DNA from 2 places in the Duganella sp. AC237 genome. Region 1 is predicted to be linked to the other one. Evidence: riboswitches for the same ligand, from Rfam matches in the RefSeq annotation. Region 1 holds a riboswitch; the other holds the start of a gene.
The links. Region 1 has a riboswitch for glycine ahead of AC0IYS_RS16760 (D-amino acid dehydrogenase). Riboswitches for the same ligand answer to the same signal wherever they lie in the genome.

Region 1 (9,140 bases):
GTGGACGGTGGCCATCGGCATTCCCATCGAGGTGTTGAACTCAGAATTGCTTGCCAAACTGTGGACGCTGGTGCTGTCGACCATCCTGCTGCTGGGCGGCGGGCTGCTGTTCGCCTGGCACATCGGCAACCGCATCAGCCGCTCGATCCGCGACCTGGTGGCGCCGGCGCTCGCCCTTGGCGCCGGCGACAGCATCGAGCCGGCCACCTACGGCCTGCGCGAGGCGAACGAGGTGGGACAGGCGCTGGTCAAGGCGTCGAGAATGCACGCGCTGGCCAAGCATCAGGCCACGCACGATCCGCTGACCGGCCTGGCCAACCGCGCCATGTTCACCGAGTTCCTGGCCCGCCAGCTCAATCTGAGCGAGCGCAATCAGCAGCCGATGGCGGTGCTATATCTGGATCTGGACAACTTCAAATTCATCAACGACACCTACGGCCATGGCGCCGGCGACGTGTTGTTGAAGGATGCGGCCGACCGCCTGCGCTCGGAACTGCGGAAATCCGACATGGCCGCAAGGCTGGGGGGCGACGAGTTCGCGGTGGTGCTGGTCGCCAGCGGCGGCGACGACGCGGCCGGCGTCGTCGAGAAGCTTTCGCGCCGCCTGGCCATGCCCTACGAGATAGACGGCCACGAACTGCTGGCCGGCGCCAGCATCGGGGTGGCCATCTATCCGCAGTCGGCCAGCACCGCCGACGATTTGATCGCATGCGCCGACGATGCCATGTACAAGTGCAAGGCGGAGCGCAAAAAAGCGCGCGCCCTCACGATCGACTAGGGTCGGCCAAGTCGGCCAAGTCGGCCAGGGGCCGGTCAATCGCGGCCGGCGCCTTCCACATACACCTCGTCGCCGCAGCCCACCGCGCGCACGCGTACCGGGGCGGCGTTGCCCACCATCTGCTTCAACTCACCGTCGGTGCTGAATTCGAGCGGCAGCGACAGGCGGATCTCCTGCAGGTACTTGCGCTGCGTGCAAATCAGGGTGATGCTGTCGGCCACCTGGGCGCCGTAGCTGGTCTTGACCCGCTCGAAGAACTCGTTGACGCGGAACGACTTGCCCACGCTGCCCAATACGATCTTGCCCACCTCCGAATCATTCACCACCCGCACCGCCGACACGGCCTTGATGAAGTAGTCGTCCGGCGACAGCGATTGGCATTTGCCATGCTTGTTCCACTCGTAGGCGCCGAATGTGCGCTCGTAGAAGAAGTTGGGCATCCATGGCGCGATCTTGTCGATGGTTTCCTGCTTGAGCGAGAACTGCTCGCCCTTGCAGCTGCCATAATTGGTGCCGCACTCCTTCTTGTTCGGCCACAGGCCGTGCAGGTTCAGGTTCTTCGCCTCCAGTTTGCCGCCGTTCATGGCGTCGCATTCTGGCTTTTTGCCGTTGTATTTCACATGCTCGCAAAAACCCGGCTGCCAGGTGATCGCCAGCAGATAGCTATCCTGCTTGTTGGCGATGTTGCACACCCCTCCGGCGGCAGCGATCTCGCGCCCGCGCTGCGCCTTGGTCGGCTTATCGCTCAACTCCGGCGTGCCGCATTCCTTGCGCACCCAGCGCAATGCCGGCTGCGCGCCCGGCACCTCGACCCTGATCCAGTCGTAATCGACCTTGTTGATTTCGCGGACCGTGTACTCGGTCCCCGGCACGATTTTCTGCGCGCCCGGGTTGTTCTGTTTGGCGAAGGATGTGTAAGCCTCGCAGCTTTGGGTGGCGGTGAAACTGCCATTGGCCGATTCGCTGGCGCTGCAACCGAACGCGGTAAAAACAAGCAGCAAGGCGGCTGCGGGGACGGTGTGGCGATGCATTCAAACTCCTCAGGTTGGTCAAGTGCCAATATCTTAGCGGACTTATCGCGGCGGGTGGGAAGCCCTTTTCTATCGAAAACAGCCGCCGGCACCGCGACTTGTGGCAACCGCACGACGAATCGAAGGCTTGCCGTCCGTGATAGGCGATAGTTTCTTTATGACATGATATTCTCGGTTACCGACTGATCCTGCGAACCACAATGATCTCCAACGAAACACGCCTGAAGTGGGTGGCTTTCATACTGCTCGTCTTCATGGGTGGCGTCGGCACGCTGCCCTTCCTGACCAACCGCAGCGTCCAGCACACCATGGCGCAGTTGAAAGCCACTTCGGCCAGGGAACGCCACTACCAGTCGATCCTGGGGTTGCTGGTGGACGCCGAAACCGGCCAGCGCGGCTTCATCCTGACCGGCAAGGAGGAGTTTTTGCAGCCCTACCATGCGGCGGTCAACATGATCGAGCCGCTGCGGGCGACGCTGTGGCAGGAAAGCGCCGACCCGCGCGAGCGCAAAGCGCTGGCCGACGTCAAGGTCTCCATGGACCTCAAGCTAGGCTTGATGGCCGAGACGATCGCGATGCGGCGCGAGCAGGGATTCGCCGCCGCCGAAAAGGTCGTCGCCGCCGGCGCCGGCCGCGCGCACATGGACATCCTGCGCAATCTGATCGGCGGCGAGCTGTCCTCGCTGTCGATCCACCGCGACGAGTTGCGCGAGCAGCTGACGCACGGCGCCCGCAAGGCCATGTACATCAGCGCGGCAGTCAACATCGCCGAGATGATACTGCTGGCGGTGGCGTTGCTGGTCGGTCTGCGCTCGTTGCGCGCGCGCGCGAACGCCGAAAGGCTGGCGGCGGAAAACACCGGGGCGCTGCGCCGCGCCGCCGCCGCGTCGGAGCTGCGCAACCAGCAGCTGGCGGTCAGCGCCGACATGCTGCACGCGCTCGAATGCGTATCCACCGTCGAAGAAGCCTCGCTGATCGTCTCCACGTTCTGCAAAAAGCTGGTGCCCGGCGTATCCGGCAGCCTTTACCTGTATCGCAACTCGCGCGACACGCTGGAGCGCAAGGCCAGGTGGGGCGACATTGCCGACGACGCCGATGGCATCGAGCCGGAACAGTGCTGGGCGGTGCGGCGCGGCACCGTCCACGTCTGCGCCGGTGACGGCGATCTGCAGTGCCGGCATGGCAGCGCGGGCGACAGCGGCGCCGGTCCGCGCGTCTGCATGCCGCTGGTGACGCAGGACGCCGTGCTGGGATGCCTGACCCTGTACGCGGCGCCCGAGCAGCACGACATCTTCGAACGCCAGCGCGAGGTACTGGCCACGCTAAGCGAAGAGATCTCCATGTCGATGAGTAACATCAAATTGCGCGAGACCTTGCGCCTGCAATCGATCATCGATCCGCTGACCGAGTTGTACAACCGCCGCTACATGGACGAGACGCTGCGGCGCGAGCTGATACGCTCGCAGCGGAACGCGAAGCCGCTGGCGGTCATCATGCTCGATCTGGACCACTTCAAGCGCACCAACGACACCTACGGCCATGACGGCGGCGACGCCATCCTGAAGCGGGTGGCGCAGGTGCTGTTGACGAATATCCGCGCGTGCGACGTCGCGTGCCGCTTCGGCGGCGAGGAGATGGTGGTTCTGCTGCCAGATTGCGACATCGACCTGGCGACCGAGCGCGCGCAGCTCTTTCGCGGGTTGATCGAGGCGCTCCAGGTCGCGCATGGCGGCCACACGGTGCGCACGACGGCGTCGCTGGGCGTGGCCGGGTACCCGGAACACGGTGCCGAGCCGGCGGCACTGTTCCAGGCGGCCGACAAGGCGCTTTACCAGGCCAAGCGTGACGGCAGAAACCGCGTCGTCCGGGCGCTGGCCCCGGAGGCGGCCAGCGCGGATCAGCGCCGCACGGAAGCTCACGAAAATCGCGTATCCTAGACGGTTCACACATCTAACGCAGAGCGCACGCCATGGCGACAAAACCAGTTACCAAAGCCGAAACGGTCCTGCTATCGGGCGGCAATCCGCAAATCCCCAAGGCCTATGGCGACGCGCCGGTGCAGGCCTACATCGCCGCGATGCCGGGCTGGAAAAGCGATCTCGGACGACGTCTGGACGAGATCATCGTCCACACCATACCCGGCGTGAACAAGGCCGTTAAATGGAACACGCCGCTATACGGGATCGCCGACCAAGGCTGGTTCCTGGGTTTTCATTGTTTTACCAAGTACGTCAAAGTCACCTTCTTCAACGGCGGTTTTCTCGATCCGCTGCCGCCGGGGGCGTCCAAAACCGCCGGCGTGCGACATCTCGACCTGCGCGAGGACGACCCGCTCGACGAAGCGCAATTCGCCGAGTGGGTGCGACAAGCCAGCCGGTTGCCCGGCGAGCGCATGTAAAGGCCGTCAGGCCACTTTCGCGACCCGCGCGGGCGCTTGCCGCCCGCCCTCCCGCCCCGACGCGGCGAAGATGGTCTCGGCGATGATGTCCGCCGTCGCCGCCGACAGTGTCCAGCCCAGGTGCCCGTGGCCGGTATTGTAGAAGACCGTCGGCGCCTTGCCGCGCCCCACACGCGGCATCAGATTGGGCATCATCGGCCGCAGCCCGGCCCATGGCGTCACGCTGCGCGTGCTCACCCCCGGGAAGCATTGCTGCACCCACTTCACCAGCGGGGCGATGCGGTCGGCCCGGATATCGCGGTTGAACCCATTGAACTCCGCCGTGCCGGCCACGCGGAAGCGGTCGTCGCCCAGTCGGCTGGTCACCAGCTTGGTCTCGTCGTCGAGCAGGCTGACGGTCGGCGCGGCGGCCTGGCTGGCGGCGTCGTTCAGGTGCACCGTGATCGAATAGCCCTTGACCGGATAGACGTTGACGCGGTCGCCCAGCATCGCCGCCATCGCGCGGCTGGCGGTGCCGGCGCAAACGACCACCGCGTCGTAGCGGCGGGTGGTGCTGAAACCGTCCTCCTCGACGGTGATGTCGACGCCGTCGGCGCCCGCCCGCATGGCCGTCACCTGCTGGCCGAAGCGCAGTTCGGCGCCCAGCCGTTGCGCCGCCCGCGCCAGCCCGGTGGTGAATTTGTGGATATCGCCGGTGCTGTCGCTGACGGTGTAGTGGCCGCCGTAGTAGTCGCCGCGCAGGGTCGGCTCGATGGCGCGCATCTCCTCCGGCGTGACGGCGCGACGCGCCAGCCCGCCCTGCATCAACAGCTTCGACACGCCCGCCGCGTGCTCGAATCCGGCGCGCTCGCGGTAGATGTGCAGGATGCCTTCGCGCTTGAGGTCGAAGGCGATGTCTTCGTCCCTGGCCCACTGGAACAGGTGTTCGCGCGCCGCCAGCGCCAGCTGTGCGGTGGCGATCGTGTTGTCGCGGTAGTGCGGGATGGCGGCGATGAATTGGGCGAACCACGACAGCTTGTGCCAGCCCGGCTTTGGATTGACCAGCAGCGGCGCGTCGTTCCTCAGCATCCACTTCAGGCCCTTGGCGATGGTGGACCGGTGATTCCACACTTCCGCGTTGGAGGCGGACAGCTGGCCGCCGTTGGCGAACGAGGTTTCCATCGCCGCGTAGCGGTGGCGTTCGAGCAGGGTGACGGCGAAGCCGCGTTTGGCGAGGGCGTAGGCGGTGGTGACGCCGGTGATGCCGCCGCCGATGATTGCGATGGTTTTCATGAAGATTCCAGACCGTCAAAGGGGATGGTCTCGGCGCACATGCGCAAAGACACCCCCTCTGTTCTGGACCTGAGAGATTCACGCCGGGCCGCGATGGCGGCAGCGCTTGCTCCTTCGGTGCGGGTGGACGACGTCCGAGTCCTGCCGCTCTTCAGAGTTTAAAGTGCTGTATCGGTCCTTTTGCCTGAGAGTTTCCGGGGCGGTTGCTCCTTCGGCGCCGTCCGTCAGCGCGATGCTGGAACAGTCTCTCCCGATACGGCGGTGGCTTTTGGCCACAACGGGCGTAGCTTACCTGAAAAATTGCGGCTTATCCACCCGACCCGCACCCACCCGGCGCATTGGGTTCGCGGCAACCCGGCCGTGGGATGGGATACTTGGCCAACCCGCGCTACGAGATAATGCATGTGGCGCATCACCATCGCCACCACTTCCACTGCGTGAAATGCGACCGCGTGTTCGATATCGAGGGCTGCCCTGGCCATATGGACAGTCTGGCGACCAAGGGGTTTACCATCGAACGCCACGAGTTGACCTTGTACGGCGTCTGCGCCGAATGCTCGGCCGCCGGCGCCACGCCGCCGCCCCGGCCCCAACCCGCCATCAGCTTGACCCGGCACGGCGCCGGCAATCGGCACGCCGGTTTGTGCCCGCCGCGATCCGCCATGCCCCGCGCCTGCCCTGCGCGTGCGACAGCGTACATCGCTTAAAATCGAACTTAGGCATACTTATCGTTACCCCGAAATAACTTGATGAAAGCGAGACATGGCAGAGAATGAAAAGGCGGCGTCGCCCGCCCCGGTGATGGATGCGGAAACCCTGGAGTTCATACGCGGCGTGTTCACGCTGGTGCGCGGCGGCGACGCGGAACGTCTGGCCGGCATGGTGGCCAAGGGCTTGCCCGTCAGTTTCCGCAATGAGAAAGGCGACAGCCTGATCATGCTGGCCTGCTATCACGGCCACCTGGACACGGCGCGCGTGCTGCTCGAAGCCGGCGCCGACCCGAACGTGCCGAACGACCAGGGCCAGACGCCGCTGGCGGGCGTGGCCTACAAAGGCTATCTGGACATCGCCGAGCTGCTGCTGGCCCATGGCGCCGACATCGAAGGCGCCAGCCCGGACGGCAAGACGCCGCTGATGATGGCGGCCATGTTCAACCGCACCGATATCCTCAAGCTGTTGATCGAGCGCGGCGCGGCCGTCGATGCGGTCGACAGTCGGGGCATGACGGCGATCTCGCTGGCGCAGACGATGGGCGCGAAGGACACGGCCGCGCTGCTGGCCGAAAAAAACCTGTAAGCCACGCTGCGGCGACCCCGACCCGTCCCTCCCGCCCTCATGCCCCGATCAGGCCTTGCCCGCACACGCGCAGGGTCGCGCCGCTGATGCCGAACGCGGCCGGGGTGCTGAGGAACGCGATCAGTTCGGCGACGTCGCGCGGCTGCCCGCTCTGCTTGACGGCATTGAGGCGCCGGCCGATCTCCCGCACGACCATGGGCATGGCGTCGGTCATCGGCGTATCGATGAAGCCGGGCGCCACGGCGTTGATGCAGATGCCGCGCGGCGCCAGCAGCGGCGCCTGGGCGGCGACATAGCCGATCAGCGCGGCCTTGGACGCGGCGTAGTTGGTCTGCCCGAAATTGCCCGCCACGCCGCTGACCGACGACAGGCAGACAATCCGGCCGTCGTCGCGCAGCACGCGCCGCTCCAGCAAGCGCTGGTCGATCGCGATCACGGCGGCCAAGTTGACCTGCACCACCAGATCCCAGAAATGCTCCTGCATATTGGCCAGCGTGCGGTCGCGCGTGATGCCGGCGTTGTGGACCACGACGTCGACGCCGCCGAAGCGCTCGAGCAAAAAGTCGGCAAGACGCCCGGCGCTGTCCGGCGCGGCGATATCGGCGAGGAAGGGCACGGCGGCGAAGCGGTCGCAGGCCTGGTGCAACGCATCCGCCGCGCCCGGCACATCGAGCGCGACGACGGTGGCGCCCTCTTGCGCCAGCCGCTCGACCACGGCCAGGCCGATGCCCCTGGCGGCGCCTGTCACCAGCGCGACCTTGCCGGACAACGCCTGCGTCGACGACATGCTGGCGGGCGCCGCCACGTTGGCCGCCAGGTGGAACGCCTGCCCTGTCACGTAGGTGGTGCGGGCGCCGCAAAAGAACCGCAGCGGACCGTCCAGGCGGTCGAGCGCGTCGCGCGCCACATAGCCGAGATTGACCGTAATACCTTTGGCGCCGATTTCCTTTGCCAGCGAGCGCACAAATCCTTCAACGCCACGGGCAACGGCGGCGGCGGCCGGCGTGGCCGCGGCGCCGGGATCGGCCGCCAGTATCAGCACCCGGCCATTGCGAACCAGCCGCCGCACGACAGGATGCAAGCCGTCGTACAACGCCCGGTAGTCCTGCGGCGCCACGCAACCGGTGGCGTCCATCGCGACGATATCGAGCGGCCCGGCGCCGGCGGCCGGCCCGTCCAACGCCGCCGTGCCGGCGCGGACAAAAGCCGCCGCCATCGCCTCGGCCGCATAGCCGCCGGCCGTCCGGCATAACAAAACGCGTTTGCCATCGAACGGCCGGTCCACATACGGTCCCGCCTCGCGCGACAGCGGCACCGGGTTCGGCAGGCCGATGGCCCTGGCGATGGCGCCGGTGATCGGGTTGCCGTTCAAGCGCATTAACAAATCGGACATGTGATTCTCTTCGGTGCGGGTAACACCGCATTATGCCCGCACCGGCCGCTGGAGACGTTCCAGCCCGGTTTGCCGTCCACCCGCAAGACGCCGGCCCGGCCTCAGTCGAGCAAGCCGAGCATTTTGGCCTCGTAGATCGCCTCGGCGCGCGAGTTCACCTTGAGCTTGCGGTAGGTGCGCCGGATGAAGGTCAGCACGGTGTGGCTCGACACCGCCATCAATCCTGCGATCTCCTCGGTGGTGAAGCCTTTGGTGATCAGCTCCAGCACCTGCTGCTCGCGGGGCGACAACTGGGTGCGCAACGGTTGGGCGTCGGCATCCGCCGCGCTCCTGGCCAGCGCCTGCCGCACCGGCGGCAGGTGGCGGAAGCGGGTCAGCATTTGCCGGGCGATGATCGGGCTGATCGGGCTGCCCCCCTGAAAAATGCTGCGGATCTCGTCGGCCAGGCCGCCCGGCTTGGTGTGCTTGAGCAGATACCCGGCGGCGCCGGCCTCGATCGCGCGCATCACATGCAGTTCGTCGCCGAAATTGGTGCTGACCATGACCGCGCAATCGGGCCAGTGGGACGCGGCCGCGCCGATGACATCGATGCCGGAACCGTCCGGCAGGCCCAGGTCCACCACCAGCACGTCGCAGGCCCGTCCGTCGAGCATTTGCAGGCCGGCATGGCGCGTGCTGGCGGCCGCCGCCAGCACCATGTCGGCCGCGCCGGCCACGGTCCCCTCCAGCGCATGCAGGAAGTCCATATCGTCCTCGACGATACCGACGCGGATGGGGTGGATCGAAGTGGTGGTCATCATGGGTTGTCTCAGTGGTGTGTGGCGACCCGCGGCGGCGCCAGGGTCGGTTGCGAGTGCGTTGGCAGTGCCGGTTGCGGTTGCGGTTGCGATAGCGGCTGGGGTTGCGGTTGCGTTAGCGGCAGCCACAGCAGCACGCGGGTGCCGCCGCCGACGACCGCCTCCCAATCGATGG
Region 2 (9,140 bases), 400 kb from region 1:
ACGATTCGGCGACGGCCGCTTCGACGGTGTCGAAATCCGGGCCGTGGGCCGGGCCGCCGACAGGGTGGGCGAACACGGTCCACAGCAGGGCGATGTCTTCGCGCGTGGTGGTCTCGTCGAGCGAGACGCCGACGTGCGAGGCGTCGATCACGCGCAGGTTGACGCCGTGCGAGTGGGCCGACGCGTGCAGCTGTTCGGCGTTGGCGGTGGCGACGGTCAGCGTGTCGAAGAAGGTGTCGTTGGTGACGGTGTAGCCGAGCGTCTTCAGGTTAGCCGCCAGCACGCCGGTGTAGCGGTGCACGCGCTGGGCAATCTGCAACAGGCCTTTCGGGCCGTGGTAGACGGCGTACATCGACGCCATCACCGCCAGCAGCACCTGTGCGGTGCAGATGTTGGAGGTGGCTTTTTCGCGGCGGATGTGCTGCTCGCGGGTTTGCAGCGCCAGGCGGTAGGCCTTGTTGCCCTGGGCGTCGATGGTGACGCCGACCAGGCGGCCGGACATGCTGCGTTTGAATTCGTCGCGGGTCGACAGGTAGCCGGCGTGCGGGCCGCCGAATCCCAGCGGGACGCCGAAGCGCTGGCTGTTACCGACGACCACGTCCGCACCCCATTCGCCCGGTGGCGTGAGCATGGTCAGCGCCAGCAGGTCGGCGGCGACAACCACCATCGCGCCCTTGGCCTTGACCGCCTCGACGCCGGTTTTGTAGTCGCGCACCACGCCGTTAACGCCGGGGTACTGCAGCAGCACGCCGAAGGCGTCACCGATGCCGGAAAGTTCGGCAGGGTGGAAGCCCTTGACTTCGATGCCCAGCGGCTTGGCGCGGGTCTCGACCACTTCGCGCGTTTGCGGCAGCACGTCGTCGGCGACGTAGAACACGTTCGACTTCGACTTGCCCACGCGCTGGATCAGGGTCATCGCTTCGGCGGCGGCGGTGCCTTCGTCGAGCATCGAGGCGTTGGCGATGCCCATGCCGGTCAGGTCGGTGATGGTCTGCTGGAAGTTAAGGATCGCTTCCAGGCGGCCTTGCGAGATCTCCGGCTGGTACGGCGTGTAGGCGGTGTACCAGGCCGGGTTTTCGAAGATGTTACGCAGCACCACGCCCGGCGTCAGCGTGTTGTAGTAGCCCTGGCCGATCATCGACTTCAGGACCTTGTTCTTGCCGGCGATTTTTTTCAGCTTGTTCAACGCTTCCTGCTCCGGCATCGGCTGGGTGTATGCGCCGAGCGGCAGGGTGGCCTTGTTGCGGATGTTGGCAGGGACGATGGTGTCGATCAGGGCGGCGCGCGAGGCGTAGCCGAGGACCGCCAGCATGGCTTCCTGTTCTGCGGCGTCAGGGCCGATGTGGCGTGCGATGAAAGCGTCGCGTGCTTCAAGTTGGGTCAGGCTTGAACGGGTCATAATTTACGCTTCGGTGGTCTTGCCGTAGGCGGCTGCGTCCAGCAGGCCGTCGATCGCGCTGGCGTCGGCCGGCTTGATCTTGAACAGCCAGGCGGCGTAGGCGTCGCTGTTGATCGACTCCGGGGCGCTGGCCACGTCTTCGTTGACGGCGATGACTTCGCCCGACACCGGCGCGTAGATGTCGCTGGCCGCCTTGACCGATTCCACCACGGCGGCGTCGTCGCCGGCCGTGTAGCTCTTGCCGACCTTCGGCAGTTCGACGAAGACGATGTCGCCCAGCGCGTCCTGCGCGTACTCGGTGATGCCGACGGTGACGGTGCCGTCCGACTCAGCGCGCACCCATTCGTGGGATTCGGTGTACTTCAGGTCTGCAGGAATATTCATGTAAGGCTCCAGATGGGTAGGGGGCGGGTTCGAACTAGGATACTAAATCATTTAAACGGCGAGGATTTTACCGTTGCGGACGAAGGGCAGCTTGACCACCGAGGCGGCCAGCTTCTTGTCGCGGATCTCGACGTGCACGGTGTCGCCGACGGCCACGCCGTTGGGCACGCGCGCCAGCGCGATGGCCTGCTGCATGGTCGGGCTGAAGGTGCCGCTGGTGATCTCGCCGACGGCGTCGGTGCCGGCCACGATGACTTTCTGGTGGGCGCGCAGCACGCCGCCTTTTTCGCGCAGGATCAAGCCGACGAATTGGGCGTTCTGGCCCATCGCCTGCAGGGCAGCCTTGCCGATGAAGTCGCGCTCGGACACCAGGTCGATGGTCCATGCCAGGCCCGCGTCGAGCGGGTTGACGGTTTCGTCCATGTCCTGGCCGTACAGGTTCATGCCCGCCTCCAGACGCAGCGTGTCGCGGGCGCCCAGGCCGGCCGGCTTGACGCCGGCGGCGGCCAGCGCGTTCCACAGCTTCTCGGCCTGGTCGGCGGCGACACCGATCTCGAAGCCGTCTTCGCCGGTGTAGCCGGTGCGGGCGATCATCGCCTCGCCGAAGGCGGCGCTGTGCGCGAAGGCGACGTTGAACGGTTTCATGTCGGTGGTGCCGGCCTTCGATTCGGGGATCACGTCCCACACCTTGGCGCGCGCGTTCGGGCCCTGCACGGCGATCAGCGCCATGGCGTTATCACCATCCCGGCGCTGCGTGATTGTCACGCCGCTGTTGGTGGCGGCGTTCTGCGCCTGCATCCACGCCACGTCTTTTTCGGCGGTGCCGGCGTTGACGACCAGGCGGAACCAGCTCTCGTCGATGAAGTAGACGATCAAGTCGTCGATGACAAAGCCCTGCGGATTGAGCATGCACGAGTACAGCGCCTTGCCCGACACCTGCAGCTTGTCGACGTTGTTGGCCAGCAGGCCGCGCAGGAAGGCGCGCACGTTGGCGCCCTTGATGTCGACCACGCACATGTGGGCGACGTCGAACATGCCGACGTCGGTGCGCACGGCGTTGTGTTCTTCGATCTGCGATCCGTAGTTGACGGGCATGTCCCAACCGCCGAAATCGACCATCTTGGCGCCGGCGGCGCGGTGTGCGTTATTGAGTGGGGTGGCTTTGAGCGTCATAATTCCTCGGTCCATATCGAAAAGGGGTTAACAGAACATACAAGGAACGGCTAAAAAGCTGTTTCCACAATGATCGCAGACCCCTCTGTCCTTGGTACCTGAGAGATTACGGGCGAATCGACGCGAAGTCGAACTCGATTCCCGTGCGCCCCTTCGGTGGGCCGCCGGCGTGTGCCGCGGCCGCTCTCCAGAGTTGGACCAGTTGGCATCCCGCCGCGATAAAAAATCGAACGGCGGCCGCGCTGGTCCCTTGATCGGTCCTTTTGCCTGAGAGTTTTTGGGTAGTGCCCCTTCGGCGGCTGCGTTGGCGTATCGCCCGCAACCCTCTCCCGATCAAGACTCGGGAATATATGTCAGAAGGGCCTGAATGTCAATCTTGCGGGCAGGGCTGGATGGGGTGGTGGGCGGGGGCGCGCACGAATGGCGTGCAATAAAAACGCTATATAAACAACTATTTGCTAGAATAAATCACACTTATTCGAGAGCCCACCCATGAGCCAAGATCCAAATTCCTACGAGGGCCACGCGTGGTTCACCCTGTCAGGCGACGTCAACAGTGACATGGTGCGCCGTGTCTTCGACGCCGTTGCCGATATGACGGAGGACCGCATCACCACCGCCCACATCCTGATCCAGTCCAACGGCGGCTATGTCAGCGACGGCATCTGTCTGTACAATTACCTGAGCAAGTTGCCGATCAAGATCGTCACCTACAACGCCGGCGCGGTGGCGTCCATCGCCGTGATCCTGTTCCTGTCCGGCGAGGAGCGTTATGCCAGCGACACGGCGCGCTTCATGGTGCACAAATCGCACGCCAGCGCGCCGCACGGCGCCCGGCCGGACGCGTTGCGCATCATCGTCGAAGGCTTGCAGGCCGACGACGCCCGCACCGAGCAGATCCTGCGCGAACACGTCAAGCTGACCGAGGAGCACTGGCGCACGCACGCGTACTCCGACCTGCACCTGACGGCGGCCGAGGGCGTGGCGGTGGGGATGGTCAACGCCGTGAAGGACTTTGTGCCGCCGCGTGGACAGCGCGTGGCCAATATTTGATTGCAAGCTGAAACGGGAGCGGCGCCAGGGAGGCGCCGCCATGCCGCTAATTATGGTGGAGCCTGATTAGCGGTTTTTGTTGCCCGTCTGTTTGTTGCCGTCGTTTTTATGGCTTTGCCGGCCGGCTTCCACATGCTGCTCATGGGTGCCGCCCTGGGTGCCGGAGCGCGAGCCGCTGGACGACCCTTTGTCGCCCGATTGCTTGCTGCTGCCTTGACTGGAGCCTTGCTTGCTGCCACCGCTTTTTTGATTCGAGTTCATTTTAGTTCCTTTGTGAAAGTGAAAGAACGTACTCGCCACAAGCGCGCCGTGCTGACTGGAAAAACGGTGACACCGTGCGCGTTTCTGGTAGAGCAATGATGCGTTTTCGCTCAGGCACTTGCTATCGGAGTGCGTCTTGGGGGGCTGTAGGAACATGCCTCGCACTCGTCATTAAAACTCTTCCCATTCGACCTCACTGTTGAGCTTGCCGGATGCCTTGCCCAGTCCGCTGGCGGCGCCGGCGCGGGCGGGCGGACGGCGTGGCGCGACCGTGCGTTTTCCCGGCGAGGGCAGTGCCGGCTTGATTCGTTCGCGGCGCGCGCCGGCGGTGGCGAGCGCCGGCGGCGTCTCCTCGTCGTCGCGCATGTCCGCCGCGCCTGGCATGCCGGCGATGCCACGCGTTTTGAGCGCCTCGGCGGCGACCAGCGGCTGCCGCGCCCGCGCTTCCCGGTCCGCGCCGTCGTGCACGGCGAACGCACCGATCGCCTCGTTCAGCTTGCCCGTTTCGTCGCGCATCGACGACGCTGCGGCGGCCGCCTGCTCGACCAACGCGGCGTTTTGCTGGGTCACCTGATCCATCGCCGCGATCGCCCGGTTGACTTGCTCCAGGCCGGCCGTTTGCTCGGCGCTGGCGTCGGCGATCTCTCCGATCAGCCCGGTTACCCGCTGGACGCTGCCCACCACCTCGTCCATCGTCAAGCGTGCCTGGTCGGCCAGCTGCGTGCCGCGCACCACCTTGTCGACCGAGTCGTCGATCAGGCTTTTGATCTCCTTGGCGGCCGCCGCGCTGCGCTGGGCCAGGTTGCGCACTTCGGAGGCGACGACGGCGAAGCCGCGTCCTTGCTCGCCGGCACGGGCCGCTTCGACCGCAGCGTTCAGCGCCAGGATGTTGGTCTGGAACGCGATGCCGTCGATGACGCCAATGATTTCCGCGATTTTCTTCGAGCTGTCGTTGATCGACGCCATCGTGCCGACCACTTGGCCGACATCGCTGCCGCCGCGCACCGCCACCGCCGACGCCGACACGGCAAGCTTGTTGGCCTGCACCGCGTGCTCGGCGTTTTGTTTGACGGTTGCCGTCAGCTGCTCCATCGACGAGGCGGTCTCTTCCAGCGAGGCGGCCTGCTGCTCGGTGCGGCTCGACAAGTCCAGATTGCCCTCGGCGATCTCGGCCGACGCCTGGCCGATCGCCCGCGCGCCGCTTTGCACCTGGGCGATCATCGTCATCAAGCTGTCGTTCATATGCTGCATCGCCTGCAGCAGCTTGCCGGTTTCATTGCCGGACCGTACTTCGATGCGGGTGCTCAAGTCGCCGTCGGCAATGCGCTGCGCCACCAGCATCACTTGCTGCAGCGGCGCCGAGATCGAGCGCGCCAGCCAAAACGCCAGCAGCACGCCAAAGCCGATCGCCGCCGACAGCAGGGCCAGCGTGACGATGCGCCCGGCCAGGTACGCCTGGTCGGCGCCTCGTGCCGCCTGCCGGCCGCCTTCGAGATTGCTGGACAGTAATTTGTCGAGCTGGCCGCTGACGGCGTCGAACGCCGGCAGCGACGAGCCCTTGAGCACCGCGACCGCCTCGTCCTTTTTGCCCTCGTTGGCCAGCGCCATCATTTTGTCGTGCGCGAGCAGGTAGGAAGCGGCCATCCGTTGTAATTCCGCCGCCTGCGGCATGAGGTTTGCATCGTTGATGGTCTTGCCGAGCTTGTCAGCATTGTCACGGAACGCGGATAGTGCGAGACTTAGTTTTTGCTCGGAACCGTCGATGCTGGCCTTGTCGCTGATCACCACGTGTTCGAGCTTGCGCAATTCCTGCACATTGTTTTTGAGCGACAGCACGGCGATCGATTGCGGCAGCCAGGTGTCGGACAGCTGCGTCGACGCGCGGTCGATGTCGCCCATGCGCGCGAGTGAACTCAGGCCCAGCAGCACGGTCAGGACCAGCACGGTGGCGAAGGCGATCAGCAATTTGCTGGAGGTTTCCAGGTTATGCAGGTATTTCATGGATATCCTTGGTGAGGGAAGCGACGGCGAGGGCGGGAGCGGGGCGGACCATATAATGATGTTAAGCAAAGTCCAAGCTTGTTCATTGCGCCTCGTCAAAGCAGTTGTTGGAACGAGGAAAGTGGTACACAGCCCGCAAGGGGCAAAAAAAATCGCCGATTCTTTCACTGCTGGTATTGCCATGCGGAAATACTGTGTAAGAATGGGGTCTACGGATCGATCACCAGCGGGCCGACACGATGGCGAATACTTCAACCACCCCGAGCACCAGCGGCGCGCCGATAAAGACGGTCACGCCGCGGCATGGCTTGCTGGAGGACTTGATCGGCATCGCCGTCAAGCACGCGGGCGATCAATATCTGGCGCTGGCCGCCAAGCTGGCCGGCGCGCTGATCGACGCCACCGACGGGGATACGCGCACCATCCAGCAACGGCTGCGCGCCGGCAATTTGCTGCGTAACCGCCATTTCGCGTTCTTGCATCTGGCGACGGAGGCATTGGAAAACACGCTGCGCCAGGAGATCGCACAGTTGGCGCCGGCCGCGAAAGACAAACGTAGCGGCGCCGGGCAGCCGATGTCGCTGGTGCCGTTCGAGGAAATGGACAAAAGGGTGGCGCTCGGCGGCGCCAGCAAACCGTTCGAATCGTTGCATTCGGACGCGTTGCAGACGCTCAATGTGCGGCTGGCGTTCCTGTTGGGCCGCGATATCTTGCGCGTGAGCCAGAATCCGTTTCGCCCCGAGGTGTTCCTGTCGGCCTTGCAGCGAGCCTGGCTGCAATTCGATCCCGAGCCGGAGTCGGCGCCGTTGTTGCAACCGCTTGTCAAACCCGGCATGTTCATCGAACTGGGACCGATGCTCGAAGCGCTGGACCTGGCATTGCAGGGCAAGGGCGTAATGCCGGGCTCAGTGGATGGCTACAAGGGCCGCAAGGCCGACGCGGCCAAGCAGGCGGCGGGCGCCCGCGCGCGCGGCAACCAGGCGGCCTTGGCCCAGCAACTGCGCCAGTTCTTCGCCTCCAGCGACGTCGCCGGTTCGGCCGCCGGCCAGATCGTCGACAAGATCGCCGGCGGCCTGCTGCAAGGCGCCGGCGTCATCGATCCGGGCATTCCGGACGTGCCGATGCCGGCGCTGAACGCGGGCGGCGTCTGGGTCCAGGGGGCGGCACAAGGTTTCCAGTCGCGCGGCGTCAGCAACGAGCAGGCGCAGCGGCAGTCGCAGATCGGCGCCAGGCAGCCGCTGTTCGCCTATCTGGCGCAGTTGCAGGCGACCGCGGTGGGCAAGCACGGATCGGACGGCGAGCCGGCCGCAAGCGCCGCCGCCATGCCGGCCAACGTGTTCTACCTGCCCAACATCAAGCAAAGCATGCCGCAAGGCAGCCTGACGCGCGCCGACGAAAGCACCTTCGATTTGCTGACGGCGATCTTCGACACCGTTTTCCGCGACCAGAACATTTCGCAGGAGATACGCGACCTGATCCGTTTCCTGCAGATTCCCGTGCTCAAGGCCGCGCTGGTCGACAAGAACTTCTTCTTCCAGGAGGAACACCCGGCGCGCCGCATGATCGATCTGCTGTCGCGCATGGGCTGGGAGCAGCGCAATGGGCCGGAAGATCCGTTGTTCAAGGCGATGCAGCGCAGCGTCGACCGCGTCGGCCGCGACTACGACCATGAACTGTCGGTATTCGCCCAGGCCGTCAGCGAGTTGGAAGCGTCGATCCTGGCCGAAGAGCGGGTCGCCGCGGCCACCATCGCGGAGCCGATCGCCGCCGCGCTAAAGCAGGAAAAGATGGCGGAAGCGGGCAAGCTGGCGAAAAACGCCGTGGCCCTGCGCATCGGCACCGGCGAGGTCATCGCGGTGGTGGAAGCGTTCCTCGAACAGCGCTGGGTCTCGGTGCTGACCGTCGCCTACAGCATCGAGGACGGCAAGCCGGGCGCCGTCAACAACGCCACCAGGGCCATGGACGAACTGATCTGGAGCGTGCGCCCCAAGCTGAACGCCGACGACCGCAAGCTGCTGATCTCCAAACTGCCCGGCATGCTCGCCACATTGAACAAGTGGCTCGACGCGATCAAGTGGCAGGACGCCGACCGCCTGCAATTCTTTGCCGAGCTGGCCGAGTGCCACGCGTCCATCGTGCGCGCGCCGCTGGACCTGTCGCCGGAACGTCAGCTGGACATATCGGTGCAGGTGGCGAAGCAGGCCGCCGAGCGGCGTCTGCAACTGCAGGCGAAGGCGGAGGCGGCCGACCAAGCCGAAGCCGAGGCGCGCGCCAGCCAGCCGGAGCTTGAAGCGGCCGAGGAGGAGGCCGCCATCGAAGTCGAGGGGCTCAGGCGCGGCATGTGGCTTGAGTTCGCGCAGCCGGACGGCGGCCGGCGCCAGGTCAAGCTTGCATGGATCAGTCCGCTTCGCACGCTGTATATTTTCTCGACCGCGTCGCGGCAGGAGGCTTTTTCGCTATCGGGCGAGCAATTGGCGCGGCAATTCCGGGATGCCACCGCGCGGGTGGTGCGCAACGACGGCGTGGTGGCCATGGCGCTGTCCGAAGCGCTGGCGCGCGGCGCCGTCAACGAAGCCTCGGCCGATCCGGCTCGGCGCGCGTCCACTTCAGGCTGACCTCGGTCCGACGCGTCTGTTTACTTGACGGTCAGCAGCGCGCCGCCCATGCCGATGAACAAGGCGCCGGTGGTGCGTTTGGTGAAGCGCGAACGGGCCGCGCTCTGGCGCACCCGGCGCTTCATCCACGACGCGCACACCACATAAAAGAAGTGCGACAGCAGGCTGCACGCGGTGAAGGTCGACGTCAGCAGCAGGAAGCGCATCGGGTCGATGTGGTCCGGCGGCATGAATTGGGGGAACACGGCGGTGAA

Region 2: another riboswitch for glycine. It lies ahead of gcvT (glycine cleavage system aminomethyltransferase GcvT); the one in region 1 lies ahead of AC0IYS_RS16760 (D-amino acid dehydrogenase).

What each region holds. Positions count from the first base shown of each region.
Region 1 covers NZ_CEEDEW010000003.1:3,774,896-3,784,035, forward strand. The annotation lists gene AC0IYS_RS16740 (cache domain-containing protein) at 1-778, shown strand, start outside; gene AC0IYS_RS16745 (ribonuclease T2 family protein) at 814-1,809, opposite strand; gene AC0IYS_RS16750 (diguanylate cyclase) at 2,010-3,746, shown strand; gene AC0IYS_RS16755 (DUF1801 domain-containing protein) at 3,779-4,207, shown strand; gene AC0IYS_RS16760 (D-amino acid dehydrogenase) at 4,214-5,479, opposite strand; glycine riboswitch at 5,528-5,641, opposite strand; glycine riboswitch at 5,642-5,742, opposite strand; gene AC0IYS_RS16765 (hypothetical protein) at 5,884-6,186, shown strand; gene AC0IYS_RS16770 (ankyrin repeat domain-containing protein) at 6,242-6,775, shown strand; gene AC0IYS_RS16775 (3-oxoacyl-ACP reductase) at 6,813-8,168, opposite strand; gene AC0IYS_RS16780 (LuxR C-terminal-related transcriptional regulator) at 8,270-8,968, opposite strand; gene AC0IYS_RS16785 (sensor histidine kinase) at 8,977-9,140, opposite strand, start outside.
Region 2 covers NZ_CEEDEW010000003.1:4,175,831-4,184,970, reverse strand. The annotation lists gene gcvP (aminomethyl-transferring glycine dehydrogenase) at 1-1,399, opposite strand, end outside; gene gcvH (glycine cleavage system protein GcvH) at 1,403-1,783, opposite strand; gene gcvT (glycine cleavage system aminomethyltransferase GcvT) at 1,835-2,956, opposite strand; glycine riboswitch at 3,032-3,157, opposite strand; glycine riboswitch at 3,202-3,298, opposite strand; gene AC0IYS_RS18480 (ATP-dependent Clp protease proteolytic subunit) at 3,449-4,009, shown strand; gene AC0IYS_RS18475 (hypothetical protein) at 4,076-4,270, opposite strand; gene AC0IYS_RS18470 (methyl-accepting chemotaxis protein) at 4,442-6,271, opposite strand; gene AC0IYS_RS18465 (DUF1631 family protein) at 6,511-8,886, shown strand; gene AC0IYS_RS18460 (LysE family translocator) at 8,907-9,140, opposite strand, start outside.